Regions from separate parts of the Arthrobacter sp. Y3221160 genome, predicted to be linked through region 2. Evidence: riboswitches for the same ligand, from Rfam matches in the RefSeq annotation. Region 2 holds a riboswitch; each other region holds the start of a gene.
The links. A riboswitch is a leader RNA that binds a small molecule or an ion and turns the genes downstream of it on or off. The one in region 2 is predicted to bind S-adenosylmethionine.
Positions count from the first base shown of each region.

Region 1: linked by a shared signal. The riboswitch ahead of AC5RWG_RS08440 (flavin reductase family protein) and the one ahead of AC5RWG_RS11215 (O-acetylhomoserine aminocarboxypropyltransferase/cysteine synthase family protein) in region 2 are both predicted to bind S-adenosylmethionine.
Region 3: linked by a shared signal. The riboswitch ahead of AC5RWG_RS13760 (bifunctional o-acetylhomoserine/o-acetylserine sulfhydrylase) and the one ahead of AC5RWG_RS11215 (O-acetylhomoserine aminocarboxypropyltransferase/cysteine synthase family protein) in region 2 are both predicted to bind S-adenosylmethionine.

Region 1 is NZ_JBNHHU010000001.1:1,810,255-1,819,883, reverse strand. It holds gene AC5RWG_RS08465 (FadR/GntR family transcriptional regulator) at 1-112, shown strand, start outside; gene AC5RWG_RS08460 (cytochrome b/b6 domain-containing protein) at 245-1,177, shown strand; gene AC5RWG_RS08455 (hypothetical protein) at 1,293-1,670, shown strand; gene AC5RWG_RS08450 (alpha/beta hydrolase) at 1,857-2,873, shown strand; gene AC5RWG_RS08445 (aldo/keto reductase) at 3,005-3,994, shown strand; gene AC5RWG_RS08440 (flavin reductase family protein) at 4,045-4,551, opposite strand; SAM riboswitch class IV at 4,604-4,718, opposite strand; gene AC5RWG_RS08435 (prephenate dehydratase) at 4,880-5,749, opposite strand; gene AC5RWG_RS08430 (hypothetical protein) at 5,837-6,049, opposite strand; gene AC5RWG_RS08425 (amino acid ABC transporter ATP-binding protein) at 6,316-7,122, opposite strand; gene AC5RWG_RS08420 (amino acid ABC transporter permease) at 7,109-7,768, opposite strand; gene AC5RWG_RS08415 (amino acid ABC transporter substrate-binding protein) at 7,812-8,630, opposite strand; gene AC5RWG_RS08410 (hypothetical protein) at 8,976-9,629, shown strand, end outside.
Region 2 is NZ_JBNHHU010000001.1:2,390,001-2,399,629, reverse strand. It holds gene AC5RWG_RS11230 (acetate--CoA ligase) at 1-13, shown strand, start outside; gene AC5RWG_RS11225 (endonuclease domain-containing protein) at 211-1,101, opposite strand; gene malQ (4-alpha-glucanotransferase) at 1,242-3,443, opposite strand; SAM riboswitch class I at 3,665-3,759, shown strand; gene AC5RWG_RS11215 (O-acetylhomoserine aminocarboxypropyltransferase/cysteine synthase family protein) at 3,851-5,326, shown strand; gene AC5RWG_RS11210 (CoA-binding protein) at 5,323-5,820, shown strand; gene AC5RWG_RS11205 (Ig-like domain-containing protein) at 6,056-9,629, shown strand, end outside.
Region 3 is NZ_JBNHHU010000002.1:147,670-157,298, reverse strand. It holds gene AC5RWG_RS13770 (CPBP family intramembrane glutamic endopeptidase) at 50-829, shown strand; gene AC5RWG_RS13765 (VOC family protein) at 914-1,555, opposite strand; SAM riboswitch class IV at 1,783-1,897, shown strand; gene AC5RWG_RS13760 (bifunctional o-acetylhomoserine/o-acetylserine sulfhydrylase) at 1,965-3,290, shown strand; gene metX (homoserine O-acetyltransferase MetX) at 3,371-4,441, shown strand; gene AC5RWG_RS13750 (winged helix DNA-binding domain-containing protein) at 4,537-5,703, opposite strand; gene AC5RWG_RS13745 (SGNH/GDSL hydrolase family protein) at 5,716-6,558, opposite strand; gene AC5RWG_RS13740 (alpha/beta fold hydrolase) at 6,711-7,775, shown strand; gene AC5RWG_RS13735 (alpha/beta hydrolase) at 7,924-8,574, shown strand; gene AC5RWG_RS13730 (RNA-binding S4 domain-containing protein) at 8,593-8,820, opposite strand; gene AC5RWG_RS13725 (glycine--tRNA ligase) at 9,006-9,629, shown strand, end outside.

The sequences.
Region 1 (9,629 bases), 580 kb from region 2:
ACACGAGGACCTCGCGGACGCCATCGCGGCCGGTGACGAAGAAGCCGCGGTACGGACCGTCACCGCCAACCTGCGCTACTGCCTGAAATGGATGCCGCAGGACGGCCAATAACGCCCCGCTCACGCCGTGCTGCGGCGGGCTCTGGCCGCCGCGGCCGCGCGTGTGGCACGATGCCGCCCGGCCGGGGTACCTTGAATCACGAAGCCCGGACTGTCGGGACGCAGGGAACGAGGAAAGCTGGCGATGTCCACTTCGACGAAACCGTCCGGGAGCACCCGGAAGACGTGGCTGAAGATCACCGCGGCGGTGGCCGGCGCCGTCGTCGTGCTCCTGATGCTGGTGTTGCTGGCCAAATGGATGCGCACGATGCCGGGCGTCCAGGACTTCCTGGCCGCCTACCCGGGCCGTTCCGAACTGCCCGAATCCGCGCCCGTCGGGCTGCCCGCCTGGCTGGGCTGGCAGCACTTCCTCAACTTCTTCCTGATCGTGTTGATCATCCGCACCGGCCTGCAGGTACGCGCCGGCACGCGCTCGCCGGCGTACTGGACACGCAACAACAAGGGCCTGGTGAAGACCAAAAACGCGCCCACCAAGATCACCCTGAACCTGTGGTTCCACCTGACGCTGGATGCGTTGTGGGTGCTGAACGGCATCGTCTTCATGGTGCTGATCTTCGCGACCGGGCACTGGATGCGGATTGTGCCCACCAGTTGGGACATCTTCCCGAACGCGCTGTCCGCGGTGCTGCAGTACGCCTCGCTGGACTGGCCGCTGGAGAACGGGTGGGTGAACTACAACGCGCTGCAGCTGCTGACCTACTTCGCCACCGTCTTCATCGCCGCCCCGCTGGCCATCGTCTCCGGCCTGCGCACCTCGGCCGCCTGGCCCAAGCGGGCCGCGGTCAACAAATACTTCCCGATTGAGGCGGCCCGGGCCATCCACTTCCCGGTGATGGTGTATTTCGTGCTGTTCATCATCGTGCACGTGACGCTGGTGCTGGCCACCGGCGCGCTGCGCAACCTCAACCACATGTATGCGGCCACGGACGACGGCGGGTGGACCGGTTTCTGGATTTTTGCCGCCTCCGTCGCGGTGACCGTGGCGGCCTGGTTCCTGGCCCGGCCGATCTTCCTGCGCCCGATCGCCTCGCTGACGGGCAAGGTCACGAGCCGCTGACCGCGCGGCCGCCTGATCGCCGGCCGCTGACCGCGTGGCACGCGTGGCCGCCGCCTTACCGCCAGCCGCTGACCGCCTGACCGCGGCTGAAGGCTGCACCGCTACACTGCTCGCCATGATCACCGTTGCGGCCATCGCCGCGTGCCTTGTCTTCGCGCTGTTGGCCGTCTTCCAGATCCTGCTGGCCGCGGGCCTGCCGCTGGGCCGGTTCGCCTGGGGAGGAAGCCACCGCATCCTGCCGGCGAAGCTGCGCATCGGGAGCGCGGTCTCGGTGCTCCTGTATGCGTTCTTCGTGTTCGTCATCATGGACCGCGCGCAGTTTCTCGACGCGTTGCCGGAGACCGCGTCGCTCGTTCTTGGCTGGGTCCTGACCGCGTACCTGTTCGTCGGCGTCCTGATGAACGCCATCTCGCGCAGCAAGCCCGAGCGGTGGACCATGACGCCGGTCGCCCTGGTCTTGGCCGCGCTGAGCCTGGTGGTTGCCCTCGGTTGACGTGGTTTCCCGCCCTTGGCGGGGAGCTGCAAGGCTTTTCGTCGGTGGGCCGTCCAGCCGTTTGCGGGTCTCACGTCCCTTCGCGGGCGGGGGGTTCCGACGGTTGACGGTCAGGCAGGGGAGGGGCTTGCCCCGCGGGCGGGGCGGGCTCACGATTGGTTCACTACCGGCCGATCGGAGGAAGCCATGCAGGTCCGTATCCGCCGCGCACTGACAGCAGTTGCCGTGCTCGTCACCGTCCCGGCGGCCCTTGCCGGCGGCCTGGTCCTGTGGCTGCGCTTCAGCCCCCGGCCGCTGGCGGTGCTGCTGCGGGTGCTGTCGGAACGGGACGGCCGGCGCACGGCCCGCGCGATGGCCCGGCACGTGCCGGACGGAATCAGCGAAGTATTGGATCAGGAATACCTCAGCAACCACGGGCATACCCGCCTGGACGTGTTCTTCCCGGACAAGGCGGCCGAGGATTCGCTGCGCCTTCCGACAATTGTCTGGATCCACGGCGGGGCCTGGATCTCCGGCACCAAGAACGACGTCGCCAATTACCTGCGGATTCTCGCCTCCTACGGCTTCACCGCCGTGGGAGTGGACTATTCGCTGGCCCACGTGCGCCGCTACCCCGCGCCGGTGCGCCAGACGGCCGCCGCGCTGCGCTACCTGGAACACAATGCCGAGCGGCTGCACATCGATACCGAGCGGATCGTGCTGGCCGGGGACTCGGCGGGCGCGCAAATCGCCGCGCAACTGGCGCTGGTCATCGCCGATCCCGACTATGCCAAAAGGCTCGGCATTGCCTCGCCCATGAAGCCGGAGCGGCTGCGCGCGGTGCTGCTGCACTGCGGGGCGTACGACCTCTCGCTCGCCGGGGCGGACCAGGCCGGGAACCAGAACTACCTGCGCACGGTGCTGTGGTCCTACACCGGGGCCAAGGACTATCTGGAGCGTCCGTACGTCGCGCTGGCCTCCGTGGCCAAGCACGTGGGCGCCGACTACCCGCCGGCTTTCGTGTCAGCGGGCAACACGGACCCGTTGCTGCCGCACTCGCTCGGGCTGGTCGAAGCGCTGCGGATCAAGGGCGCGGCCGTGGAGGAGTTCTTCCCCCAAACCGAGGCCGGCCTGGGGCACCAGTTCCAGTTCAACCTGGAATTGGAAGCGGCGTGGCAGGTGCTGGAGCGCAGCGTGGCGTTCCTCCGCCGCCACACCGGCTGATGCCGCCGGAGTTGACCGGCTCGCTACGAGGAGTGTTCTTCGGTGTCAGCATCACCCGGGGCCGGCGCCGATGCCTCCCCGGGCACCGCCGTCGTACGCTGGAAACCTGCCCAGCGAAGGGGGAACTATCAATGAACGACGCCGGCTCGCGCCTCATTTTCGGCTGCATGGGGTTGGGTGGGGGCTGGGGGAGCGGGCCGCTGGAAGCGGCCGACGTGGCCGCCGCGCACGCGGCCGTGGCGGCGGCGCTGGAGGCCGGGATCACGACTTTCGACCACGCCGACATCTACGCCCACGGCAAGGCCGAGGCCGCGTTCGGGCGGGTGCTGGCGGAAAGTCCCGAGCTGCGCGACTCGATCCGGCTGCAGGGCAAATGCGGCATCCGGCTGCCGGTCCCCGGCATGGTCGGGCACTACGACTCCTCGCGGGAAGCCATCCTGGCCCGCACCGACGAGAGCCTGCGCCGACTGCACACCGATCACCTGGATACGCTGCTGATCCACCGGCCCGATCCGCTGACGCCGGCCGAAGAGATCGCCGCGGCGTTCAACGAGCTTCGGATGGCCGGGAAGGTGCGCCGCCTTGGTGTCTCGAACATGTCCGGCGAACAGATGCGCTGGCTGCAGTCGGCGCTGGATGAACCGCTGGCGGTGAACCAGCTGGAAATGAGCCTGCACCGACGCGACTGGCTGGAGTCAGGGGTGCTGGTGAACCACCCGGAGGGACCGGGGATCAGCTTCCCGCACGGCACCTTGGAATACTGCGCCGCCCACGGGGTGGAGCTGCAGGCCTGGGGCGCGCTGGCCCAGGGCCGGTACAGCGGGCGTGCGGCAGCGGAGGCCGCGACACCGGATGCTTCCGCGCCCGCGGATGCCCCACCCCCGGCGGATCATGCAGCGGCAGCCCTGGTCACGGAACTTGCCCGGGACAAGGGGTGCCCGCCCGAGGCCGTGGTGCTGGGCTGGCTGCTGCGGCATCCGGCAGGCATCCGGCCGGTCGTCGGTACCAGCAGCCCGGACCGGATCCGGGCCTGTGCCGAGGCGGAAGCGGTTGGAGCATCGATGACCCGCGAGGAGTGGTACTCCCTGTGGGTGGCGGCCCGAGGCAGGCCGCTGCCTTAGCTGCCCGCGCCCGGCCGCGCCGGCTGCGGGCGGAGCCGGGACCATGCGTCCTAGACGAAGGCCGGCTGTTCCAACCGGCGGAACGCGGAATCGTGGAAGACCAGGGGCTCGTGGGTGCCGTCGTGCGTGGACAGTCCGTGCACCTGCAGCAGCACGACGTGGTGGTCCCCGGCCGGGACCTCCTGGTGCACCGAGCAGTCCAGCCAGAGCGCCGCGTCGTTGAGGAAAAGCGCGCCATCGTCCGTGCCGTGCAGGCTCAGGCCGGCAAAGCGGTCACCGGTCCTGGACGCGATCTGGCGGCAGACACCGTCGTGCCCGGTACCGAGCACCGAGACGCCGATCCGGTTGGCCCGGCGGACCAGCGGCCAGGTCCGTGAGGTGTTTTGCACGGCGAACATCACCAGCGGCGGCTCGAGGGAGACGCCCACGGTGAACGAGGAGGCGACGATGCCCTGCGGCTCGCCGTCGACGGTCGCGCACAGCGCCGCGATGCCCGAGGGGAACCGGCCGAAGGCGGAGCGCAACGTGTGGGGGGTCAGGTCATGGTGTAGCGACATGGCGTCCTTGGGGCTTGGGCGCATCCGCTGCGGCCGAGCTGCTGCGGGTGGATACGCGTACTTGCCTGCCGACATCCCCGGCGGGCCGAATCATCACCTGGAGCACCCCGCTACGGTAGAGGGTTGCCGGCCAACCAGCCAGGGCTGTGAAGTTGGCGCTCTTGATTCGTCTCCACGCTAAGAGCGGGGAAGGGCCTGGGTCAAACGCCGGTAACAGTTCGTCAAATGCAGCGTTTTACTCCCGGGCCACGCGAGGTGGCTTCTGCCCGACGGGCGGCCGTGCGACGGCTGCTGCCCCGAAGCTACTGTCCGACTGCTGGCCCCACGGCTACTGCGCCGCGGCGCCCGGGCGCACGGTCTGCTGCCGGAACGGATGCGCCGGGTACACGCCCAGGATGCGGATTTCCGTGGTGAAGAAGTCCAGTTCCTCGAAGGCATGGACCATGGCGGGATCGTCCGGGTGGCCTTCGACGTCCACCATGAACATGGTGGCGGCAAACTCGCCGCCCACCATGTAGCTCTCCAACCGGGTCATGTTGATGCCGTTGGTGGCGAAACCGCCCAGCGCCTTGTACAGCGCGGACGGCACGTTCCGCACGCGGAACACGAAGCTGGTCACGGCCGGACCGGGAAGTTCCTCGCGGGACGGGACCGGCCGGCGGTCGGCCAGCACCACGAACCGTGTGGTGTTCGTCGGATCGTCTTCGACCTTTTCCGCGAAAACCTCCAGGCCGTAGAGTTCGGCGGCCATCGGCGGCGCCAGGGAGACCTTGGTCGGGTCGTTCCATTCGGCCACCTCCCGGGCCGAACCGGCGGTGTCGCCTGCGATGACCGGAGTGAGCCCGAGCCTGCGGATCAGCTTGCGGCACTGGCCCAAAGCATGGATGTGGCTGTGCACCTCCCGGGCCTGCTCCACGGTGGCCCCGCGTACGCCCAGCAGGCTGAAACGGATGGGCAGGAAGAATTCCTCCACGATCTGCAGGGTGGTCTTCGGCAGCAGGGCGTGGATGTCCGCCACCCGCCCGGCGATCGAGTTGTCGATGGGGATCATGGCCAGTTCCGCCTCGCCGCCGGTGACGGCAGCGAACGCATCCTCGAAGCTGGCACACGGCACCGCTTCCCAACCGGGGCGCACTTCCAGGCAAGCCATGTGGGAGTTCGAGCCGGGTTCACCTTGGTACGCAATCGCTGGAGCCATGGGCGAAATTATCCCACCGGGGCGGGCCGGCGCTTCATTCCGGGCAACCGGGCGGCGTCATATAACCGGGACCGGCCCGCCAACCGCTTAGTACAGATGCGATTCCTGGGTGATGCCGTAGGGCACGTCGTCGCTCAGCTCCACCGTAAACTGCCCGGGGCCGGTGCGAGTGACCAAGATGCCGCAATCGCCGTCGATGGCGGCGAGCTTTTGCAACTCTTCGACCGCAGCATTCAGGAGATCGTGCGCTTCGGAAGCCGTCTGTGCGGTCAACGACTTGGTAGCCAGGGAAGTGGCCATGGTTCTGCCTTTCGTGGCCGGAGGTTTCCGCGCAGGAGAAACGCGGGATGGAAGCTTCCGGCCGGAACGAGCCTGCCATGCGGAACGGTGCATGGAACTTTACATTCTGCCATCCCAGATGACATCAGATGAATTTCGCACCGGCGTGGCGTGCGCCACACCCGGCGTGGCGGCGTGGTGCTGCGAACCGGTGCAGGCGGGACCCCCACCGCGGATGCAGGGAGCCGTCGGGGGGAGGGCGGGGGCAGCCGGAAGTGAACCCGGTCCTAGAACGGGTTGAGCAGCCGGTGGACGAACTGCCGGGTGCGCTCCTCCCGCGGTTCGCGCAGCACCTGTTCGGGGTGTCCGCGTTCCACCACCACGCCGCCGTCCATGAACACCACTTCGCTGGCCACTTCACGGGCGAAGGCCAGCTCGTGGGTGACCAGGGCCATGGTCCAGCCCTCGTCAGCCAGTTCCTTGATCACGTGCAGCACGTCGCCCACCAGTTCAGGATCCAGTGCGGACGTGGGCTCGTCGAACAGCAGCAGCGAAGGTTTGAGCGCCAGCGCCCGGACAATGCCGACCCGCTGCTGCTGTCCGCCGGAGAGCTGATGCGGGTACTGGTCTTCCTTGCCGGAGAGCCCGACACGGTCCAGCAGCGACCTGGCCTCGCGCACCGCTTCGGCCTTGGACCGCTTCTGCACCTGGACCGGGCCCTCGATGATGTTCTGCAGCACGGTCATGTGCGGGAACAGGTTGTAGTGCTGGAACACCATGGCGCTGCGGTCGCGCAGGGCGGCGATCTGTTTTCGGTTCACCGGCGAACCGAAATCCACGGCCGGCCCGCCCGAAAAGGCGACCCGCCCGCCGTCGGGGATTTCCAAGCCGTTCAGGCAGCGCAGCACGGTGGTTTTGCCCGACCCGGAGGGTCCGATCAGGGCCAGTACCCCGCCCGTCTGGACGGAGAGGTCGATGGACTTGAGCACCTGGTTGCTGCCGAAGGACTTGCGCAGCCCCTCTACGGAGAGCACCGGCCCTGCGGCGGAGCCGGGCTGCGAAGCGGCGGCGGAGGGGACGTCAGTGGGCGACATAGCGGTCCAGCCTCTTCTCCAGTCGGGACTGCCCGGCGGAGAGCACCAGGCAGAACACCCAGTAGACCGCCGCGGCCTCAATGTAGAGCAGCATGAACTCCTGGCTGAACGCCGCGATTTCCTGGGCGGCCCGGAACGCCTCGGTGACCAGGATCAGGGAAGCGAGGGAGGTGTCCTTGACCAGCGAGATGAACGTATTGGACAGCGGCGGCACCGACACCCGCGCGGCCTGCGGCAGGATGATGCGGCGCAGGGTGGTGGTGCCGGCCATGCCGATGGTGTGGCCGGCTTCCCACTGGCCCTTGGGGACGGACAGAATCGCGGCGCGGATAATTTCGGCCGCATAGCCGCCCACGTTCAGGGAGAACGCGATGATGGCGCTCGGCCACGGTTCAAGCACCACGCCGATCGACGGCAGGCCGTAGAAGATCACGAACAGCTGGACGAGCAGCGGGGTGCCGCGGATCACCGAGACGTAGGCGCGCGCGATGCCGGCCAGGATCCGGTTGCGGCTCAAGCGCATCAGGGCCACGACGAGCGCCAGCAGCAGGCCGATGGCGAAGCTGGCCAGCGAGAGGGGGATGGTGCCGGTCAGCCCGCCCTGGACTATAGGCCAGAGTGAACTGCCGACGAGCTCCCAGTCGATGTCCATACGGTTACGTTAGCGTCTCCCTTTGAAGCGGCCGGATTTACTTGCTGACGTCCGCGCCGAAGTACTTCTCGGAGATCTTTGCCAGCGTGCCGTCGGCGCGCAGCTCCTCCAGCGCCGTGTTGAAGGCCTCGACCAGCTCGTCGCTGCCCTTCTGGAAGGCGAAGGCGCTCTGCGTTTCTTCGTCCGTTTCGGCGGCTACCTTGATGTCTTTGTTGTCGTTGGTGGCCTGGTAGTCCAGGTAGGTCAGCTTGTCGTTGACCGTGGCGTCCACCCGGCCCTGCTCCAGCAGCGAAACCGCCTGCGCCCAGCCCTCCACGGCCTCGACATTGGCTCCGGCGCCCTTGGCCAGTTTGTAGAAGTTGCTGGTCAGCGACTGGGCGGACGTTTTGCCCTCCAGATCCGCCAGGGAGGAAATGTCGTTGTTGTCCGACTTCACGACGACGACGCCGGTGCTGACCGTGTACGGGTCCGAGAAGTCGTACTTGGCCAGGCGGTCTTCGTTGATCGAAACCTGATTGGCGATTACGTCGAAACGGCCCGCCTCCAGCCCCGCGAAGATGGCGTCCCACTGGGTCTCTTCAAACCGCACGTCGACGCCGAGCTTGTCCGCCACCGCGGTGACGACCTCTACGTCGTAACCGGTCAGGTCGCCGGTGCCGTTCTCGTGGAAGGAGAACGGGCGGTAGGTCCCCTCGGTCCCCACGGTGATCACGCCTGCGTCCTGGATCTCCTGCAGCGTGGTCGCGGCGGAGGAGGTCGCCGGCTCCGACCCCGACGGCGAGGACGTGCTGCAGCCGGCCAGCACCAGGGCGGCGGCTGCGGCGGCACCGAGGACGGACAAACGACGACGAATCATGGTGGAAAACCCCTTGTGATGTGGGACGACGAGCCAACCGGCAGGTGGCCGGCAAACGCTGAAGCTAGCACGTACAACAACGGGTACCTCAAGATATGTTCCGAACTGTGTCGGCAATGTGAGCAGCCGCACTCCCGGCGGCGCGCACCGGCGTCGTTAGGAGTGGCAACGAGGCGACGAACAAGTGTCTGACTCAAGACGATGGAGCCCATCCTTGCGGGTACTGAAACAGGTCCGACACGATCGACATGTCGCCATGCAGCCGCCCTGTCGCCCGGTAGTGTTGCGGTCAGCTCCCTCATGGTGCGACTCCCTTCTACGCGACGCCAACCGACCGGAGAACCAATGACCACGAATAAGCCGACACCCGCTGCCGCGAACGGGGAGGGTGCTCTCGTCGCCGTCGATGAGAAAGCAAGTGACGTCTCCGAGCCTGATGGCTTAAAGTTGAAGATCTTCCAAGCCATCTCGGTGCAGCGGCCTGTCGTGCTGGAGTATTTGAAGTCGCTTCGCCGGGAAAAGCCGGACGCTTCGCCCCAAGAAATGCTCAAGGAGCTCGATAAGCGCTACGTGGCCACCGTGACTATCGCGAGCACGGGAGTCGGTGCTTCGGCAGCCATCCCCGGCGTAGGCACGTCTATTGCGTTGGGGCTTGGGGTAGCCGATCTGCTGTTCTTCTACGAGACGAGCGCCCTTTATGTCCTCGCCGCCACGGAACTCCACGGGATCGAAGTGAGCGACGCAGAGCGAGCCCGGCCGCTTGTCTTCGGGATGCTGCTCGGCCAGAAGTCGCAGAGCCAGGTGACGAAGATCGTATACCAGGCCGCCGGGGCCGGAGGCGTCAATCAGGCTCGCACGCTCGCCTCCGGTACCGTCAAGCAGGCACTCCCAAACGGCTGGGGAGAGGTGCTCACTCAGCAGCTTCCCGATTCGGCGCTCGCGCCATTGGCTACGGTCCTCGCGCGGGAGGCGCTGAAAAACAGCGCGAAGCTCGGAGCC
Region 2 (9,629 bases):
CGACGCACGCTAAACTTCTCCGCCTTCACCGGCCGTGCCACCCGAGGCCGGCCAAAACTCCCCAAGTTTTGGCCGGCCGCTTGGCGTCACCGGCCGTTCGCTCCCACGTCTCAGCGGAGGCTCACGACGTTTCTCCTAGTCAGGGCGATATGACCCTTCCGAAACGAGGGAAGTTTGTCCTATACGTGGGAGCGAACCCAGGCTGGTCCGTCAGGCCGACCTCCGCAGCATCGTCAGGACCTCCGCGACCACGCGTTCCGGCGCGAAGACCAAGTCTTCGTAAACGTATCTAAGGGTAGGCAGCCCTCTGAGCATGCCCGCGTTGTTCCGTCTCCGGTCTTTGAGGAAGGTCGCGCGATCCCAGTGGAAGTCGAATCCGTCCAACTCAATGATGAGGCGGCCTTCCACCAGCATGTCCACCCGCCCGAGCCCCCGGATCAGCACCTGTGTTTCCACGTGGAGCCCGGCAGCGCGAAAGAGTTCCCGGGCAATGACCTCCAACGGCGAGTCGGCGTCATGGCCTATGCCCTGCACCAACTGCCGCCGCAAGCTGTTTCGTGTTCCCGGCAGACGATCCATAAGCTCTGCCTTCGAAACCCGTCTGAGGCGTACCGCTGACTCGGCTATAACCAGCGCCTCCAAGCGCGGCCGGCAGCGGATTGCGTGCAGCACACAATCCAGGGTCCCTACGTAACCCCACCTCCCCTCGGCTGCGAGCCTGCCACGGTGCTTGATCACGGTCTCAGGTTGTCTGCCATGGTCCGCCCAGAGATGCAATTGGGGCGGGTCTTTCACTGTCCAGAGTCCCAGCTCCCCGGCGGCCGAGACGCAGGTGATGAGCCCGCCAGCCATCATCGCGATGCGCAGATCGGCATCCGCATTGGCAGTGCCTACTAGCCCCCGTCGAAGGGACGTCACGGCGCCCGACGCGACGGCCACCTTGATCGCATCCGGTCCGATGCCCGCCCGGCGCAGGTCCCTAACGAGGGCTGTTCCTCCTCTTTTCGCCACCCAGCCGGCGATCATTTCGGGAGTCTGCATGTAATCGAGGATGACCGCACCCTTCGGCCGCCACCACTGCCGGCCCGAAATTGTGGACATCGGATGACCAGCAATGAGTAGCGGCCGCCGAACACCTGCGAACGGACTGCATCGCCGGCGCCGAAGACTTCCCGGCCCAGTTGAACCTGCCAGTCCTCCGGCGGGGCCGCGAGGGGCTTCCCGGCTCGGCGTGGACCCGCCTAATCCTGACGCAGGGCGCGCACCAGCGAGTTGAACCGCTCGTTGGCGGCCAGGTCCTCGATCAGGACCGACGCCCCGTCCGGCCCGGCCAGCGGGATCCGCCAGTTCGGGTATTCGTCCGCGGTGCCCGGCTGGTTCTGGGTCCGAAGCTCCCCCACAGCGTCAGTGAGCGCAACGCCCAGCAGCACCGAGGGGGTCTGCGTGATGAACGCGTGCAGCGCCTCGACGGTGCGTTGTTCGGCGGCGGGGCCGGCGCCGTCGTCGTGCTGTGGCGCGGCCGGAACCCGCGAGCGCACCATGGAGAGCACTGCCTCTTGGGCTGCCTGGTCCAAAGCCCGTTCCTCCTCCACGGGCCGGTTCAGCAGGCCCAGCGATTCGCGCAACTCCACGTGCTTGCCCGCCAGGTAGCCGGCGGTGGGCGGCAGGTCGTGCGTGGTGACGCTGGTCAGGCAGGAACGGCGGTACCGCTCAGGTGCGCGGGGGCTGCCGTCCTCGTACTCAAACCACAGGATGGAGGTCCCCAGGATGCCGCGCTCGGCCAGGTAGTCCTGCACGCCCGGCTCGAACACCCCGAGGTCCTCACCAATAACGACGACGCCGGCCCGTTCCGCTTCCAGGGCGAGGATGCCGATCAAGGCCTCGTGATCGTAATAAACGTAGGCGCCTTCGCTGGGAGGGCTGCCGGCGGGGATCCACCAGAGCCGGAACAGCCCGAGGATATGGTCCACCCGGATGCCGCCGGCGTGCCGCAGGACGGTCCGCAGCATGTCCCGGTAGGCAACATAGCCGGATTCGGCCAGGCGGTGCGGATGCCACGGGGGCTGTGACCAGTCCTGGCCCTGTTGGTTGAACATGTCCGGCGGCGCCCCCACGGAGATGTCGGGGGTCAGCACATCCTGCAGCGTCCAGGCATCGGCGCCGGTGGGATGGACGCCGACGGCGAGATCGTGCACTATCCCGATGTTCATTCCCGCATCGAGGGCGCTGGCTTGCGCCGCCTCGAGCTGCTCGTCGCACAGCCACTGCAGCCATTGATGGAACTCGCTGCGGTCCTTCAGCTCGCTCCGCTGTGCTTCGACGAAAGGGGCATCGGACCACTCCGGTGCCCCGGCCGGAACAGTTTCGGCCATGGCACACCACAGGGCAAAGCGCTCCAGCCCCTCGCCTTCCTGCGCGCGGAAGGCTTCGAACCGCTGCTGCCGTTCCGCGGACCGGGGCACCGCGAAGACCGTTTCCAGAGCCTGCAGCTTGGCCGCAAAAACCGGGTCGCGGTCCAGGATGACGGCGTCCAGGTTCGCGTCGTGGAAGTTGTTGGCCAGCGGGACGCCGCTGGCTTCGGGCACGTCCTCGACCCGCAGGTACAGGGGATTGACGAACCGGCGCGTGGAGGGCAGGTAGGGCGAGGGCTCCACCGGCGGTTTCGGCTGCGCCGCGTGCAGCGGGTTGATAAGGACGAACCCCGCACCCTTGGCCGCGGCCGTCTCGGCGAGGCTGGCCAGGTCATGCAGGTCGCCGATGCCCCAGGAGGACCGCGAGCGCACGGAGTACAGCTGTGCCATCAACCCCCACGTCCGGGGCAGGCGGTCCGCGGTGGTCAGGCGCCGCGGGGTGACCACGAGGGCGCACCGCGCCTCGCTGTCGGATGGCTCCGGGGCCGCGCCGGTCCCGGCCTGCATCACCTCCGGCATTTCCGGGGCCGCGCCGGTCCCGGCCTCCATCGGCTCGGATCTTTCCGCGGCCGCGCCGGTTCCGGGCTCCATCGACTCCGGCCGTTCCGCTACCTCCAGCGTGTGCCAGCCCAGCGGGATGTCCGCCGGCACCACCGCCGTGAAACGAACAGGCGGGGCACCTTCCGCATCCTCCGACCCGCCGGCCAGCACCTCGACGTCGCGCCGGGAGCCGTCCTCCAGCAGGATCCGGACCCGCGGACGGACGCCGGGCCGCGCATTGACCGGAACCTCGGTGGCACTGCCTTGGCGGACGACGACGGCGGGCGGCAGCGTGCGCTGCACCGGTGCCAGTTCAGCGGCCCGGAGGGAAGCCGTCACATCGTCGTCGGTGGCGCAGGGGACGTCCAGCGCGGTGAGGACGGAAACCAGCGTAGCCTCACTGACTGTTTTCTCGCCCCCATCCCAGCCGCGGAAGGTAATGCCAACGCCATGTTTCCCCGCGAGGCGCTGCAGCGCCGAAAGTTCAGCCATAGACCCAATCTACGGTGAACTGTCCGGACCCGGGAACGTCCCTCCTCGGCCGGGCCTGCGAAGATAGTGGCCGCAAGAGGCGAGCGCCGCCGTCGTACCGGGCCGCCGCAAGCCCGGGGCCACCGCAAGGCGTGCCGCCTCAGGGCCCGGGCGCCCACAGCCCGGACGCAACGCGGCTCAACATTTTTTGGTGCCGCGGCCGTTGGTTGCGAGAATGGACGGGACCATCCCGAGCGGTTGAGAGATCTGGCTCTTTGACACCGCAGCAACCATCCGGACGCCACCGGAAAGGTGCTACCGCCAGAAGCGATGGAGAGAGCGCAAGCAATCTTTGATCCGGACGGTGCCTGCCGGTGCCGCCAGGACCGTCATTCCGGGAACCCAAGTTTTGAAGGAGCAACCGCCTGATGGCTGAACGCACATTCGGTTTCCGCACCCGTGCCCTGCACGCCGGCGGCACGCCCGACGCCGAGCACGGTGCCCGGGCCGTACCGATCTACCAGAGCACCTCGTTCGTGTTCAAAGACACCGACGACGCCGCGAACCTCTTCGCGCTGCAGAAGTACGGGAACATCTACTCCCGCATCGGCAACCCCACGGTCGCCGCGTTCGAGGAGCGCATCGCCTCGCTCGAGGGCGGCATCGGCGCGGTAGCCACGTCGTCGGGCATGGCCGCCGAGTTCATCACCTTCGCGGCCCTGGCCGGGGCGGGCGACCACATCGTGGCCTCGTCCAAGCTCTACGGCGGCACCATCACCCAGCTGGACGTGACGCTGCGCCGGTTCGGCGTGGAGACCACGTTCGTCGACTCCAACGACCCGGCCGACTTCGCCGCGGCCATCGGGGAGAACACCAAGGCCGTCTACACGGAGATCGTGGCCAACCCGTCCGGCGACATCGCGGACCTCGCGGGCCTGGCCGCGGTGGCTCACGACGCCGGGCTCCCCCTGGTCGTGGACGCCACCCTGAGCACGCCCTACCTGATCCGCCCGATCGAGCACGGCGCGGACATCGTGATCCACTCCGCCACCAAGTTCCTGGGCGGCCACGGCACCACGCTGGGCGGCGTCGTCGTTGAATCCGGGCGTTTCAACTGGGGCAACGGCAAGTTCCCGCAGATGACCGAGCCGGTGCCCAGCTACGGCAACGTGTCCTGGTGGGGCAACTTCGGCGAGTACGGCTTCCTCACCAAGCTCCGGTCCGAGCAGCTGCGCGACATCGGCCCGTCGCTGTCGGCACAGTCCGCGTTCCAGCTGCTGCAGGGCGTGGAAACGCTGGCGCAGCGGATGGACGAGCACCTGGCCAACGCCCGCACCGTGGCCGAGTGGCTGGAAGCCGACGAGCGCGTCTCCTGGGTCAGCTACGCCGGGCTGCCCGCGCACCCGCACTACGAGCGGGGCCGGAAGTACCTGCCCAAGGGCGTGGGCTCCGTGTTCAGCTTCGGCGTCAAGGGCGGCCGCACCGCGGGCCAGAAGTTCATCGAATCGCTGCAGCTGGCCAGCCACCTGGCCAACATCGGCGACGCCCGCACCCTGGTGCTGCACCCGGGATCGACCACCCACCAGCAGCTCACCGCCGACCAGCTGGTGGCGGCCGGCGTGCCCGAGGACCTGATCCGCATCTCCGTGGGTCTGGAAGACGTGGACGACATTCTCTGGGATTTGGACCAGGCGCTGGCCGCCTCGCAGCAGGCCGGCGCCGAGCACGGCCCCAGCCGCGACCATGAGGACGCCGCGTTCGACAGCTCCGAGTTCGCCTCGCCCAGCTATGCCGGCGAGTCCTGCACGATCCCGGCGGAGCGTTCCCCCCGGACAGAGCCCGGAACGCGCGTGGTCGAGTCCGTCGAAGAACTGATCGAAGCCGAAGAAGGAGCCGCCAAGTGACCGCGACACCGGAACGCACCTGGATCGGCCCGTCCGCCGCGGAGCGTCTGAACATCCTGCGCAACACCAAATCCATCGCCATCGTGGGTGCCTCGGACAAGCCGAGCCGGGCCAGCTACTTCGTGGCCACGTACCTGCTGTCCAGCTCGCCGTACAAGGTGTATTTCGTGAACCCGGTGGCGAAGGAGATCCTGGGTCAGCCGGTGTACAAGTCGCTGGCGGACCTGCCCGAGGTGCCGGACCTGGTGGACGTCTTCCGCAGGCACGACGACCTGCCCACCGTTTTGGAGGAAACCTTGGCCGTCGGCGCCAAGACGCTCTGGCTGCAACTGGGCTCCTGGCACGAGGAGGTCGCCGCCGAGGCCGAGGCCGCCGGCTTGAACGTGGTGATGGACCGTTGCGTGAAGATCGAGCACGCCCGCTTCCACGGCGGCCTGCACCTGGCCGGCTTCGACACCGGGGTGATCTCCTCCAAGCGGCAGCTGACCGCCTAGAGGGCCTGCCGCCCCGAGCGCCTGCCGCCCCGAGCGCCTGCCGCCCCGCCGGCCTGCCGCCTCGAGCGCCTGCCGCCCCGCCCCTTGTCCCCCGGCCTTCCACGTGGAGGGCCGAGGGACAAGGGGCGGGTTTTTTCCTGCCCGGAAGTAGACGGAAAGAGCCTTCAAGGATTTCCCCAAGGTCCTCGTCGGATGCTGTGGCCAGCCACACATCACTCGACTAGGGGGAGTCACCGTGTTTACTGCACCAACCGATCCACAACCGAGGAGGGGCACCGAACGTGCCGACAAGGGGAGGCCATCCTTCCCCCGGAAAGTCACGGCCGGGCTCGCCGCTCTGGTGCTGGGCGCGGGCGTGTTGCCCTCCGCCCTCGCCCCCGCGGCGTTGGCAGCGCCGGTAGGCCAAGGCTTGACCCTCAATGCCGGGGACATGCGGTTCATCCTGAAGCAAATCAAGATCGCGGAAAACCACGCCACCAAGGAAGACGCCGAGGGCAGGCCCGTCCCGGGCCAGCCGCTCCTGGGCCCCGGCCCCAACCAAATAGCCAATCCGCTGCTGCCCTACGGGCTGCGCACGGTGGACGGGTCCGACAACAACCTGGTGCCCAACCAAGGGCACTTCGGCGCCGCCAGCCTGCCCTTCCCGCGGCTGGCAGAACCGGAATGGCGGACCACCGCCGGCGGGCAGTCGTACAAGTCGGTCAACGTTCCGATGATCCGGGACGCGGACCCGCGCTTCGTCAGCAACGTCATCGTGGACCAGACCTCCACCAATCCGGCCGCGATCGCCGCGGCCGGCAAGGCGCACCGGACGGTGAACGACGGCCCGACGGCGGTCCCCTGCGACGACGAGGGGCTGCCCCTGAACTGTGTTCCCGACGGCGAGACACTCGACATCCCGAATGTCACCACCGACTTCGGGCTCTCGCCGCCATACAACGGCTTCTTTGCCCTCTTCGGCCAGTTTTTCGACCACGGGATCGACTTCACCAAGAAGACCAGCAACGTCGTCATGATGCCGCTGGCCAAGGACGATCCGCTGTACGTCGAGGGATCGCCCACGAACTTCATGCTGCTCAACCGGGCGGAGAACCAGCCCGGACCCGACGGCAAGCTCGGCACCGACGACGACGTCCAGGACGCCACGAACACGGACTCTCCGTGGGTTGACCAGAGCCAGACCTACTCCTCGAATCCGTCCCATCACGTCTTCCTCCGGGAGTACGAGCTCAACGAGGACGGCGACCCGGTCTCGACCGGCGAACTGGCCGAAGGCGAACCCGGCGGCATGGCCACCTGGGCGGACATTAAGGCGCAGGCCGAGTCCATGCTCGGCCTGAAGCTCTCCGACGCCGACGTCGTGAACATCCCGATGCTGGCCACCGACCAGTACGGGCGCTTCCTGCGCGGCCCCAACGGGCTGCCGCAGTACATCACGCAGGACAAGCAGTTCGTGGAAGGGAACCTGGAGAACCCCGTCGCGCCGCCAGCGGATGTCCAGCGGATCGGCATCGCGTTCCTGGACGACATCTCCCACTTCGCGGCACCGTTCGACTCGCGGGGCGCGGCCCTGGCACCCGACGGGGACGGCGGCATCACGCCCACCAGCGGCCGGCAGGACCCGGGCACCTACGACGACGAAATGCTCGACGCGCACTTCGTTGGCGGCGACGGCCGCCTGAACGAGAACATCGGCCTCACCGCCGTCCACCAGGTCTTCCATTCGGAGCACAACCGGCTGGTCACCTACATGGAAGAACTGCTGACGTCCCTGAACCTGGACCTGAACGAGTGGAAGCTGCCCAACGGCGAATGGAACGGGGAGCGCCTCTTCCAGGCCGCACGGTTCGTGACGGAGATGGAGTACCAGCACATCGTCTTCGAGGACTTCGCTCGCAAGATCCAGCCGGGCATCAATCCGTTCAATGTCTTCACCCAGTCGGACACGGCGATCGACCCGGCGATCGAGGCGGAGTTTGCCCACGCGACCTACCGGTTCGGTCACTCCATGCTGACGGACACCGTGGATCGGAAGACCAACAGCGGAGCCGACATCGGTCTCCCGCTGCTGGACGCGTTCCTGAATCCACCGGCCTACTACGCCAACGGAGACAGCACGATGACGCCCGAGCAGGCGGCAGGCGCGATCGCGATGGGCATGACCGACCAGGTGGGCGCAGAGCTCGACGAGTTCGTCACCGACACGCTGCGCAACAGCGTGCTCGGGCTGCCCCTGGACCTGGCCGCGCTCAACATCGCCCGCGGCCGGGAGACCGGCGTCCCGTCGCTGAACAATTTCCGCAAGGACCTCTACGCGAAGACCAGCGAGTCGTCCCTGAAGCCCTACAGCAGCTGGGTGGACTTCGGGCAGGCGCTGAAGCATCCGGATTCGGTGGTCAACTTCATGGCCGCTTACGGCACGCATCCCAGCATCACCGGGGCGACGAGCATCGAGGCCAAGCGCGCGGCGGCGCAGAAACTCTTCGACATGAGCCCCGACCCGGCGGCCGAAACTCCGGCCGATGCCTACGATTTCGTCAACAGCAACGGGGAGTGGGAGAACGACGGCGCCGCCTCCAGGACCGGTTTGGACACGGTCGATCTGTGGGTGGGGGGCCTGGCCGAAGCCCAGAATCTCTTCGGCGGGCTGCTCGGCTCCACCTTCAATTACATCTTCGAACGCCAGATGACGGACCTGCAGGACGGGGACCGGCTCTACTACCTGTCCCGCACCTCGGGCCTGAACCTGCGGGCCCAGCTCGAAGGCAACTCCATGGCCGAGCTGGTGATGCGCAATACCGACGCTTCCGCGCTCAAGGCCGACGTCTTCGGCGTCGCCGACTGTGAGTTCGAGATGGGCAACATCACCGGCACCACGGGCAACAATGTGGCCGATGATCCCGCCTCGGCCTGCGACGAGTCAGCACTGCTGCTCCGCATGGCGGACGGCACCATCCGCTACCGCGTCTCCAACAGCGTGGACCGCCCGGGCCTCAACGCCCAGGCGACCTACAACGGCAAGGACGATGCCGGCGGCGCAGACGGGACGGACCGGATCTGGGCCGGCGTCGACAACGACACCGTCTGGGGCAACGGCGGCAGTGACATCATCGAAGGCAACGACGGCGCGGACACCCTCCTGGGCGGCGCCGGCAACGATCGGATCACCGACTCCCACGGGGACGACGTGATCAAGGGCGGGCCGGGCAACGACGCGATGGACGCCGGCCCCGGACTCGACGTGATCATGTCCGGCGACGGAGACGACTTCTCCAACGGCGGGCTCAACGGCAACCAGACCTTCGCCGGCGAGGGCAATGACCTCGTGATAGCCGGCGACGGACCGGACACGGTTTTCGGCGGCGGCGGCGATGACTGGCAAGAAGGCGGCAACGCGAACGACCTGCTCCAGGGCGACAGCGGTGCCCCGTTCTTCGACGACATCAACAACCCCGGCCACGACGTCCTCATCGGCGACAGCGGCGAGGACGACTACGATGCCGAGGGCGGTGACGACGTCATGGTCGCCGGTCCCGGGATCGAGCGCAATCACGGCGTCTACGGCTTCGACTGGGTGACCCACGCCCGGTCGGTCGAAGCAGCCGATTCCGATATGCGCATGATCGTCGTGGAGGGTCCGAACGCGCTCAAGGACCGGTTCCTGCTGGTCGAGGCCCTCTCCGGCTGGGACAAGGACGACGTCTTGCGCGGCGATGACGTGATTCCGGCCGAGCCCGACAACGAGGTGGCGGTCCCCGGCCTCAGCAATGTGCTGGACGCCGAGGGCATCAAGCGGATTACCGGCCTGG
Region 3 (9,629 bases), on a different contig from region 2:
CTCCACGCCTTGTATCTGCGCCCGCGGTTCTCTTGGGAAGATGGGGGCTATGGACAAGCAGAAGGTCGCCACCGCGAGCACGCCGCGCACGGTCAAGTACTACCGGGCGGAAGTGCTCATCGTCCTGGGACTCTCGCTCGGGCAGTCGGCGGTCTATGCCGTGGTGAACCTGCTGGAAAAAATGACCCGCGCTCCGCTGGCCTCGCAGACGACCACGCTGAACCCGGTGCTGAACGAGCGGGAGCTCTTCGATTTCGTGTACCAAATGCTCGGCATCGTCTTTGCGCTGGTGCCGGTGGCCTTGGTGCTGTTTTTGATGACCGTTCCCGGACGGTCGGCCTTCCGGGCGATCGGGTTCACGTTTTCCCGGCCCCGGCTGGACTTCGGCTTGGGCTTCCTGCTCGCGCTGGTGATCGGTGTCGGGACGCTGGGCGTTTATGCCGCCGGCCGGGCCCTGGGTATCACCACCGCCATTGTCCCGGCGGCCCTGGACGAATACTGGTGGACGGTTCCGGTGTTGATCCTGTCCGCGCTGCGGCATGCGGTCCTCGAAGAGGTGGTCATGGTGGGCTATCTCTTCAACCGCTTCGCGAGGTTCGGCTGGGGCATTTGGTCCGCGATCTTCGTCAGCGCCGCCCTGCGCGGGACCTACCACCTCTACCAGGGCATCGGGCCGGGCATCGGGAACTTCCTCATGGGTTTGGTCTTCGGCTACGCCTATACAAAGGCCAAGCGGGTGATGCCGCTGGTGGTGGCGCACGCGCTGCTGGATATTGCCGGTTTCGTCGGCTACACACTGCTGGGGCCGGCCATCGGCATCGGCACGTGAAACCGGCCGGGCAGCGCAGCGGCGCCCGGCCTTGCGATCAGGGCGCCGCTGCGGCGATCGACGACGTCGATCCTCTCGAAAGACTTACAGTTCGACGATTCCGTTGGCGGTTTCGAAGCGGACGGACAGGATGCCCGGCGTACCGTTCGGTGCCGTCCAGGCGACCTTGACGTCGTCCAGCAGGCCGTCGACCGGCGTGCCTAGCCAGTCCGCCACCCGCTCGGAAGAGCCGGCGATGGTCAGGCCGATCAGCTTGACCGTGGCGGGGCGGGCGTTGGACGGGTGCAGCGGTTCGGTGCCGTCATCCCAGCGCAACATGTAGGGCACCTGCGGGTCGGCGATGAGGCCCTTGATCCCGATCTGCTGCCAGCTCAGTTCCTGCCCATCCGGGAACTTGCGGTTGCCGGGAACCGCGTGGCGGCCCAGCCGTTCTTCGAACGGGGTCAGGTCGTCGACCGCCACGCACCAGCCCATCCAACCGCCGCCGGCTTCCGACCGCGCCCGCACTGCCTGGCCAAAGGGGGCCTTGTCGGAAGCGGGGTGGTCGAGCACCTCCACGACCTCCAGGTAGTGGTGGTCGGTGAGGGGGAAGATCATATTGCGGGTGCCGAAGCGGGGGTGAACCCCGCCCTTGACGGCGTCGATGCCCAGGGCTTTGGAGATCCGCTCTGAGGTGGCAGCCAGACCGTCGGGTTCAGCGGCATAAGAAACATGGTCGAAGCGCATGGCATTATCTTGGCACTTTGTGAACCCGCTCTCGACTTAGGGTGACCTAAGTCACTCAATTTGCGGCTCGTGGTGAACGCGCCGTTCCGGACAGCAAATCCGCCTCCCCGGCACGCGCCGGCAACAGTGACGAAGCGGACGGTCGGACAGGCGGTCCGGAGACCGGTGCCCAGTCATAAGGTGTCATATTGTTGCGGCCGCCGGCTTGTCTGCGGAGACTGGAGGCAGGTCATGAGTGCCAGCGCAAAACCCCGGTTTGCTGGCCGGCAACCCTCCAACCGCGGTGGGGTGCCCCGGGTGAAGACCAGGCAGCCGCCATAAGGCGGTGCGCAAGCGCGGGTCACACCCGGGACAGACATGCCGGCACGGCCGGATCCCGGATGGCCCCTTCCAGTGAAGGAGTTGCACCATGTCCAACGCCGATTGGTCCTTTGAAACCCGTCAGATCCACGCAGGGCAGGAGCCGGACGCCGCCACGGGCGCCCGCGCACTGCCGATCTACCAGACCACGTCGTTCGTGTTCCCCAGCGCGCAGAGCGCGGCCGACCGGTTCGCCCTGTCCGAACTGGCACCCATCTACACCAGGATCGGCAACCCCACCCAGGAAGCGGTCGAGACCCGGATCGCCAACCTGGAGGGCGGCGTCGGCGCCCTGCTGCTTGCTTCGGGCCAGGCCGCGTCGACGTTCTCCATCCTCAACCTGGCCGAGGCCGGCGACCACATCGTGGCCAGCCCCAGCCTGTACGGCGGCACCTACAACCTGCTGCGCACCACGCTGCCCAAGTTCGGCATCGAGGTCACCTTCGTCGAGGATCCGGACAACCTGCAGCAGTGGCGCGATGCCGTCAAGCCGAACACCAAGGCGTTCTTCGGCGAGGTCGTCTCCAACCCGCGCCAGGACGTGCTGGACCTGGAGTCGGTCAGCGCCATCGCCCACGAAAACGGCGTGCCGCTGATCGTTGACAACACCTTGTCCACCCCGTACCTGATCCGCCCGATCGAGTGGGGGGCCGACATCGTGCTCCACTCGGCCACCAAGTACCTCGGCGGCCACGGTACGGCGATCGGCGGCGTGATCGTCGACGCCGGCACGTTCGATTTCGCCGCCGACCCCGAAAAGTTCCCGGGGTTCAACACGCCGGACGACACGTACAACGGGCTGGTCTTCGCCCGCGACCTCGGCGTCAACGGCGCTCTGGGCGCCAACCTGGCCTACATCCTCAAGGCCCGGGTGCAGTTGCTGCGCGACCTGGGGTCCGCCATCTCGCCGTTCAATGCCTTCCTGATTGCCCAAGGGCTGGAGACGCTGAGCCTGCGCGTGGAGCGGCATGTGGCCAACGCTCAGAGGGTGGCCGAATTCCTGGAAGAGCACGACGACGTTGCCTCCGTCGCGTACCTCGGCCTGCCCTCCAGCCCCTGGTATGAGCGCGGCCGCAAGTACGGCCCGAAGGGGACCGGCGCCATCGTCGCGTTCGAAATCAAGGGCGGCATCGAGGCCGGCAAGCGCTTCGTGGACGGCCTTGAACTGCACTCGCACGTGGCCAACCTGGGCGATGTGCGCTCGCTGGTGATCCACCCGGCGTCGACCACCCACGCCCAGCTCTCGGCCGCGGAGCGGGTCGCGGCCGGGGTAACCGACGGGCTGGTCCGCCTGTCGGTGGGCATCGAGAACGTCAACGACATCATCGCCGACCTGGAGGCCGGTTTCCGCGCCGCCAAGGGTGCGGACGACTAGGCAAGCAGGTAGAGCGCAGCGTGACGATAGTGCAACCGCAGGAACTGGTGGAACAGGCGACCGACGGCATCCTGCGCCGGATGCCGGTTGGTGCGCTGGAGTTGGAAGCCGGCGGCTATCTGCCCGAGGTGGTCCTCGGCTTTGAAACCTGGGGCACCTTGAATGCGGACGCGTCCAACGCCGTCCTGATTCAGCATGCCCTGACCGGCAGCACGCACGTCGCACGCGGCTGCTCGGACGAGGACGGTTGGTGGGACGATCTGGTGGGCCCCGGTGCCACGATCGACACGGAGCGCTATTTCGTCGTGGCCGCCAACATGATTGGCGGCTGCTACGGCTCCACCGGTCCCTCGTCGCCGGCTCCGGACGGGACGCCGTGGGGTTCACGCTTCCCGTTCGTCACGATCCGCGATTCGGTCCGGGCCGAGGCGCGGCTGGCCGACGCGCTGGGGATCCGGCGCTGGCACACGGTGCTCGGCGGGTCGATGGGTGGCGCCCGCGCGCTTGAATGGGCGGCTACGTTCCCGGAGCGCACGGCCCGGTGCGCCGTCCTGGCGTGCGGCGCCGCGAGCACCGCCGAACAGATTGCCTTCGCGCAGGCGCAGGTCGCGGCCATCCGGCTGGACCCGTACTTCTCCGGCGGCGACTATTACGGGGGCCCCGCTCCCGAGGCTGGACTGGGTATCGCCCGGCGGATCGCGCACATCAACTACCGCTCGGAGCCGGAGCTGGAGTACAGGTTCGGCCGCAAGGCGCAGGCGGAGGAGCAGCCGTTCGGCGGCATTACGCCGTCCGCCCGTGGCCGCTATGCCGTGGAAAGCTACCTCGACTACCAGGCGGACAAGCTCGTCGCGCGCTTCGACGCCAACAGCTACATACTGCTCACCGAGGCCCTCATCAGCCACGACGTTGCCCGGGGCCGGGGCTCGCTGGAGCAGTCGCTGGGCGGCCTCACCGACACGCAGTTCTTCGTCGCCGCGGTGGATTCCGACCGCCTGTACTTCCCGGAACAGTCGCGGCAGCTGGCCGAGGCGCTGCCCGGGGCGGTCAAGGTCCACACCATCGAGACGCCGCTGGGCCACGACGGTTTCCTCACCGACATCCACCAGCTGCACGAGGCCCTCACCGAGGCGTTCTTCGCGCCCGCCTGACTTTTCGGCCCGCGTGACAGCGGCCTCGGTACGACGTCGGTGCGCGCCCTCCGCGCCGATTGCCACCGCCGCGCCCGATCGGGGGGAGCGGAGCGTCAGGTCAGTTCGAGCGATACCGGCCGCCGCAGGAAGGCCGCGTACCGTTCCACCGCGTCGTCCACGGCCTGCCGCTCCGGCTCGGTGAAGAACCGCAGCGGCTTGAGCCGCAGCTCGGCGGAGCCGGGCCGGAGGACGTGTCTCCAGTTGCCGGCCATCCGTCCGTCCAACAGCAGCACGTGGATCGGCACGTCGCCGCCCGGCGCCGCCGGCGCGCTGCCGCCCAGATAGCCGCGGGTTTTGGTGTAACCCATGACGTATTCGTCGTAACACTGGATCAGGTCCGCCCGCGGGTGTCCGTCGCCCGCCGCGGCTGCGGCGCCGCCGATCGTCCCGGCGGCGGGGGAGTACCAGAGCTGTTGCCCCTCGGTTTCGAACAGTTCCAGTCCGTCTCGGCCCCCGGCTTCGAGGCCGCGCTTGACGTCCGCCTGAGGCAGTTTGGACCAGTCGGAACAGTCCTTCAAGGTCGCCGGTCCGCGGCTGGTGAAGTACCGCCCGGTCAGTTGGGCCAGCGCCGCGTCGCGGTCGAAGTCCGCGGCCAGCGGCGGTACCCGCTCGTCGAAGGCCGCATACGTTTGCTGCACGGCGCCCGACCTGGCCGTCCGCGGAGGCCCGTTCACCAGCACCCGATCCATTTCCGCATGGAACACCAGGTGCCCCAGCCGCTGCCCGCGCAGCGTCGCTCCGTTCAGCCTCGCGCCGTCGTCCTTCAGCAGCGCCGCCTGGGCGAGCCGGGCGGCGAGCTCGTCCCTGGTGAGGTGCCGGCCTCCGGCGACGGCCGCGGCCAGCACGTCATTGCTGCGCGCCACCGTTGCCTCATCCAGTCCCAGCTGCCGGTCCCGGCCCTTGTTCCCTGCCTTGAGGCGGGGGCCGGAGAGCAGCATCAGCCAGCGTAGGTCCCCAGCCGCCACAAAGTGCCAGGTGGGCCGCAGGACATGCGTGCGCAGGATGCGTCCGCCGGCGATCGCCGCATCCACCTCCGCAGCGTTGTCCCGTGCCGGTCCGCCGCAGCGCTGGGCCAGCGACCAGCGGGCATAGGCATATTCCTGGGACTGGAAGGCGAGCAGCCAGCGCAGGGCGGCGGCGGCGTCGTCCCGGGGGCTGTCCCACAGCCGCTGTGCCCGCAGCCGGTGACGGCGGATCTCCTGGGGACTCGGCTGCTGCACCGGCTGCTCCTGTTACCCGGCCGCGCCGGGAGGCATGCCCGGACCGAAGAAGGGGTCGGCGGCCGGCCGCTTGGGCAGGATCCCGTCGCCCGAGGACTGGTGGCGGACCCGGCGCAGGACCCACGGGACCAGGTGCTGGCGGGCCCATACCAGGTCCTCGGTGCGGGCGGTGCGCCAGTTCTTGGGTGGCAACGGTTTGGGCGTCTCGGGCTGCAGCGAATGCTCCACGTTGAGGGCGTCCAGCACCATGGCCGCGATGGTGTGGTGCCCCAGCGGGGAGAAATGCAGCCTGTCAGGTGCCCACATCTGCGGTGCCTTCAGCTGGCGCAGCGCCCACATGTCGGCCACGACGGCGTTATGGCGTGCCGCCACCGTGCGCAGGTTCTCGTTGTAGATGGCCGCCTTGCCGCGGACACTGCCGATGACGGGCGTATCGCCGATGTCGGGCGCGGTAAACAGGACGATGGTGGCTTGCGACGCTGCCAGCCGGGTGACGGCGCGGTCGAACTTCTCGGCCAGGGCGTCCGGGTCGCCGCCCGGCCGGATCACATCATTGCCGCCCGCGCAGATCGAAATGAGGTCCGGCTGCAGGGCCAGGGCCGGTTCGACCTGTTCATCGATGATTTGCTGCAGCAGGCGGCCGCGGATCGCGAGGTTCGCGTAGGCGAAGTCATGGTGGCCGCGGGCGAGTTCCTCGGCCACGCGGTCGGCCCATCCGCGGTGTCCGCCCGGGCTCCCGGGGTCCGGGTCGCCGATGCCTTCGGTGAACGAGTCACCCAGGGCAACGTAACGGCTCCAGGGATGGCGGGCCGCGGCGATGGGCGCTTGTGTTTCGGAAAGGGACAAGTTACTCACAAGTACATTCTCCCAAGAAGGCGCGGGGATGCACAGGCGGTGGGAACCAATAGCTGAATCACCTTTCAGAAAGTGATGGTCAGCGCTCGGTTTACCGACTACTGTGTGCTTGACGCGGCCAACGGCGGCCGCCTCGACCTCGAGGAGCAGGGATGGAATTGCTGGCGGGAATCGTGGCGCGGCGTGTGCCGACGGAGCGGCTGACGGTGAACATCCTCGAGCGCGACGGCGACCGGCCCGACGGCACGCCGGTGGTCCTGGTGCATGGGAATGTTTCCTCCGCGCTGTTCTGGCAGGAGGCGATGCAGGCGCTGCCGGCCGACTACCGCGTGCTCGCCGTGGACCTGCGGGGTTTCGGCCCGACGGACCCGGCGCCGGTGGACGCCGGCCGCGGGCTGCGTGACTTTTCGGACGATCTTCATGCCACGCTGGAAACCCTGCAACTGGCGCCCGCGCACCTGGTGGGGTGGAGCATGGGCGGTGGCGTGGTGATGCAATACGCGCTGGAGCATCCGGTCCGTAGCCTCACGCTTCAGGCTCCGGTCTCGCCGTACGGCTTCGGCGGGACGGCTGGACCGGAGGGGCGCAGGCTCACCGCGGACGACGCCGGCACCGGCGGCGGGGGCGCCAACCCCGACTTCGTGGCGCGGTTGGAAGCCAGGGACACCAGCGGCGACGCGCCTGCCTCGCCGCTGTCGGTGTACCGCTCGACCTATGTGCACGCCGGGTTCCAGTCGCCCTACGAACACATCTGGGTTGAATCGATGCTCAGCACCAAGACCGGCCCCGACAACTATCCGGGCGATTCCGTCCCCTCGCCGAACTGGCCCGGCTTCGCTCCCGGACGCAGGGGGGTGCTGAACACGATGGCGCCGGGGGTCTTCGACGCCAGCGGCATTGTTGACCTGGCGGACAAGCCGGACATCCTCTGGATCCACGGCGACAGCGACGCAATTGTCTCCGATGCTTCCTTCTTCGACCTGAACTGCCTCGGCAAGGCCGGTCTGGTGCCCGGCTGGCCGGGGGAGGAGGCGGCCCCGCCGCAGCCGATGGTCGCGCAGACCCGGGCGGTGCTGGAAAAGTATGAGGCCAACGGCGGGCGCTTCACCGAGGTGCTGCTCGACAACTGCGGACATTCGCCGCACGTGGAGTATCCGGAACGGTTCGTCGCCGAGCTGACGGCGCACGTCGAAGCAAGCGGTTCGTCGCCGAGCTGACGGCGCCCGTCGAACGGAGCGGCGGGGCCGGCCAGCCCGCGGGCGGCACCCTCCCGGGCACCGGCTCGGGTGCCCGGGCCCTGGGAGATCCGACACCTTAGAAGCTTTAACTTTCAAGCAATGGGCTCTTTGTGCCATCATGGAACCCATGACTGAAACTGCTTATCAGCCCGTCGTTGCCTGGTCCAAACCCGAACAGGAGCGGGCGGGGACGCCCCTGCTGGTGCTCTTCCACGGCTACGGATCCCACGAGCAGGACCTGATGGGCCTGGTGCCCGGACTGCCGGAGGAATTCACCGTGGCGGCGGTGCGCGCGCCGGTGGCGATGGGACCCGGCTTCACCTGGTTCCCCCTGATGCACGAGCCGGACTTTTCCGTGGGCAAGGTCACGAAGGCCGTCAGCGACGTGGTGTCCTGGCTGGACGGAGTTAAGGACCAGCACAGCAGCGTTTCGGTGCTGGGTTTTTCCATGGGCATGGCGGTGGCCACCTCGGTGCTGCGGCACCGCCCGGAGGAAATCGCCGCGGTGGTCGGCCTGTCCGGCTTCGCCGTGCCCGCCGGGGGCAACGATTTCTTCCGCGACGATGCGGTCAAGGCGATCAGGCCCCCGCTCTTCTGGGGCCGGGACCAGGCGGACCAGGTCATCACCCCGGACAAGATCGAGTTCACCCACGCCTGGACGAACGAGCATGTGGACCTGACCAAGGTCCTCTACCCCGGCATCGGCCACGGAATCAACGCCCAGGAACTGGCGCATGTGAAGGAGTTCCTGACCTACAAGGTGCTGCAGGGGAAGTAGCAAACGGCTGCGTGCGGGTCAGCCGCGGCTGACCCGCACCGTTTGGCCGTTGCAGCTGACCGTATCGCCGGCGTGCAATTGCCGGCCGCGGCGCGTTTCGATGTCACCGTTGACCTGGACGAGTCCGTTCTCGACGAACTCCTTGGCCTGGATCCCGTCGTCGGCGAGGTTGGCCAGCTTCAGCAGCTGGCCGAGCCGGATCATCTCGTCGCGGATCGGCACGTCATGGATATCGTCGGAAGCCATGGAACCATCATGCCTGATGCCTGTCGATGCATCCGCGCGGTTCGGGTTCGGGTTCCCGTTTTCGGTAGGCTAACGTTGTAGCTTCGCTATGCGCCGATCCGTGCCTGCAGCAGCCGGGCGGATCTGTGCCATGACAACCCTCGGACCGCACCCAGCGGCCCTGGAGAGATACGGAGAACCACCTCATGGCAGCAGCCAAATCAGCCCTCGATTCGATTATTTCGCTGGCCAAGCGCCGCGGCTTCGTGTTCCAGGCTGGTGAAATTTACGGTGGATCCCGCTCCGCATGGGATTACGGGCCGCTCGGCGTCGAGCTGAAGGAAAACATCAAGCGCCAGTGGTGGCAGACGATGGTCCGCGGCCGCGACGACGTGGTCGGACTGGATTCGTCGGTCATCCTGCCGCGCCAGGTCTGGGAAGCGTCCGGCCACGTGGACGTCTTTTCCGACCCGCTGGTGGAGTGCCTGAACTGCCACAAGCGCTACCGCGCCGACCACCTCGAAGAAGAGTACGAGGAGAAAAAGGGCCGCGCCCCGGAAAACGGGCTGAAGGACATCGCCTGCGTCAACTGCGGCACCAAGGGCGAGTGGACCGAACCCCAGGAATTCTCCGGCCTGTTGAAGACCTTCCTGGGCCCGGTCGCCCAGGAAGAAGGCATGCACTACCTGCGCCCGGAGACCGCGCAGGGCATCTTCGTGAACTTCAACAATGTCCTGACCACCTCGCGGAAGAAGCCGCCGTTCGGCATCGGCCAGATCGGCAAGAGCTTCCGCAACGAGATCACCCCGGGCAACTTCATCTTCCGCACC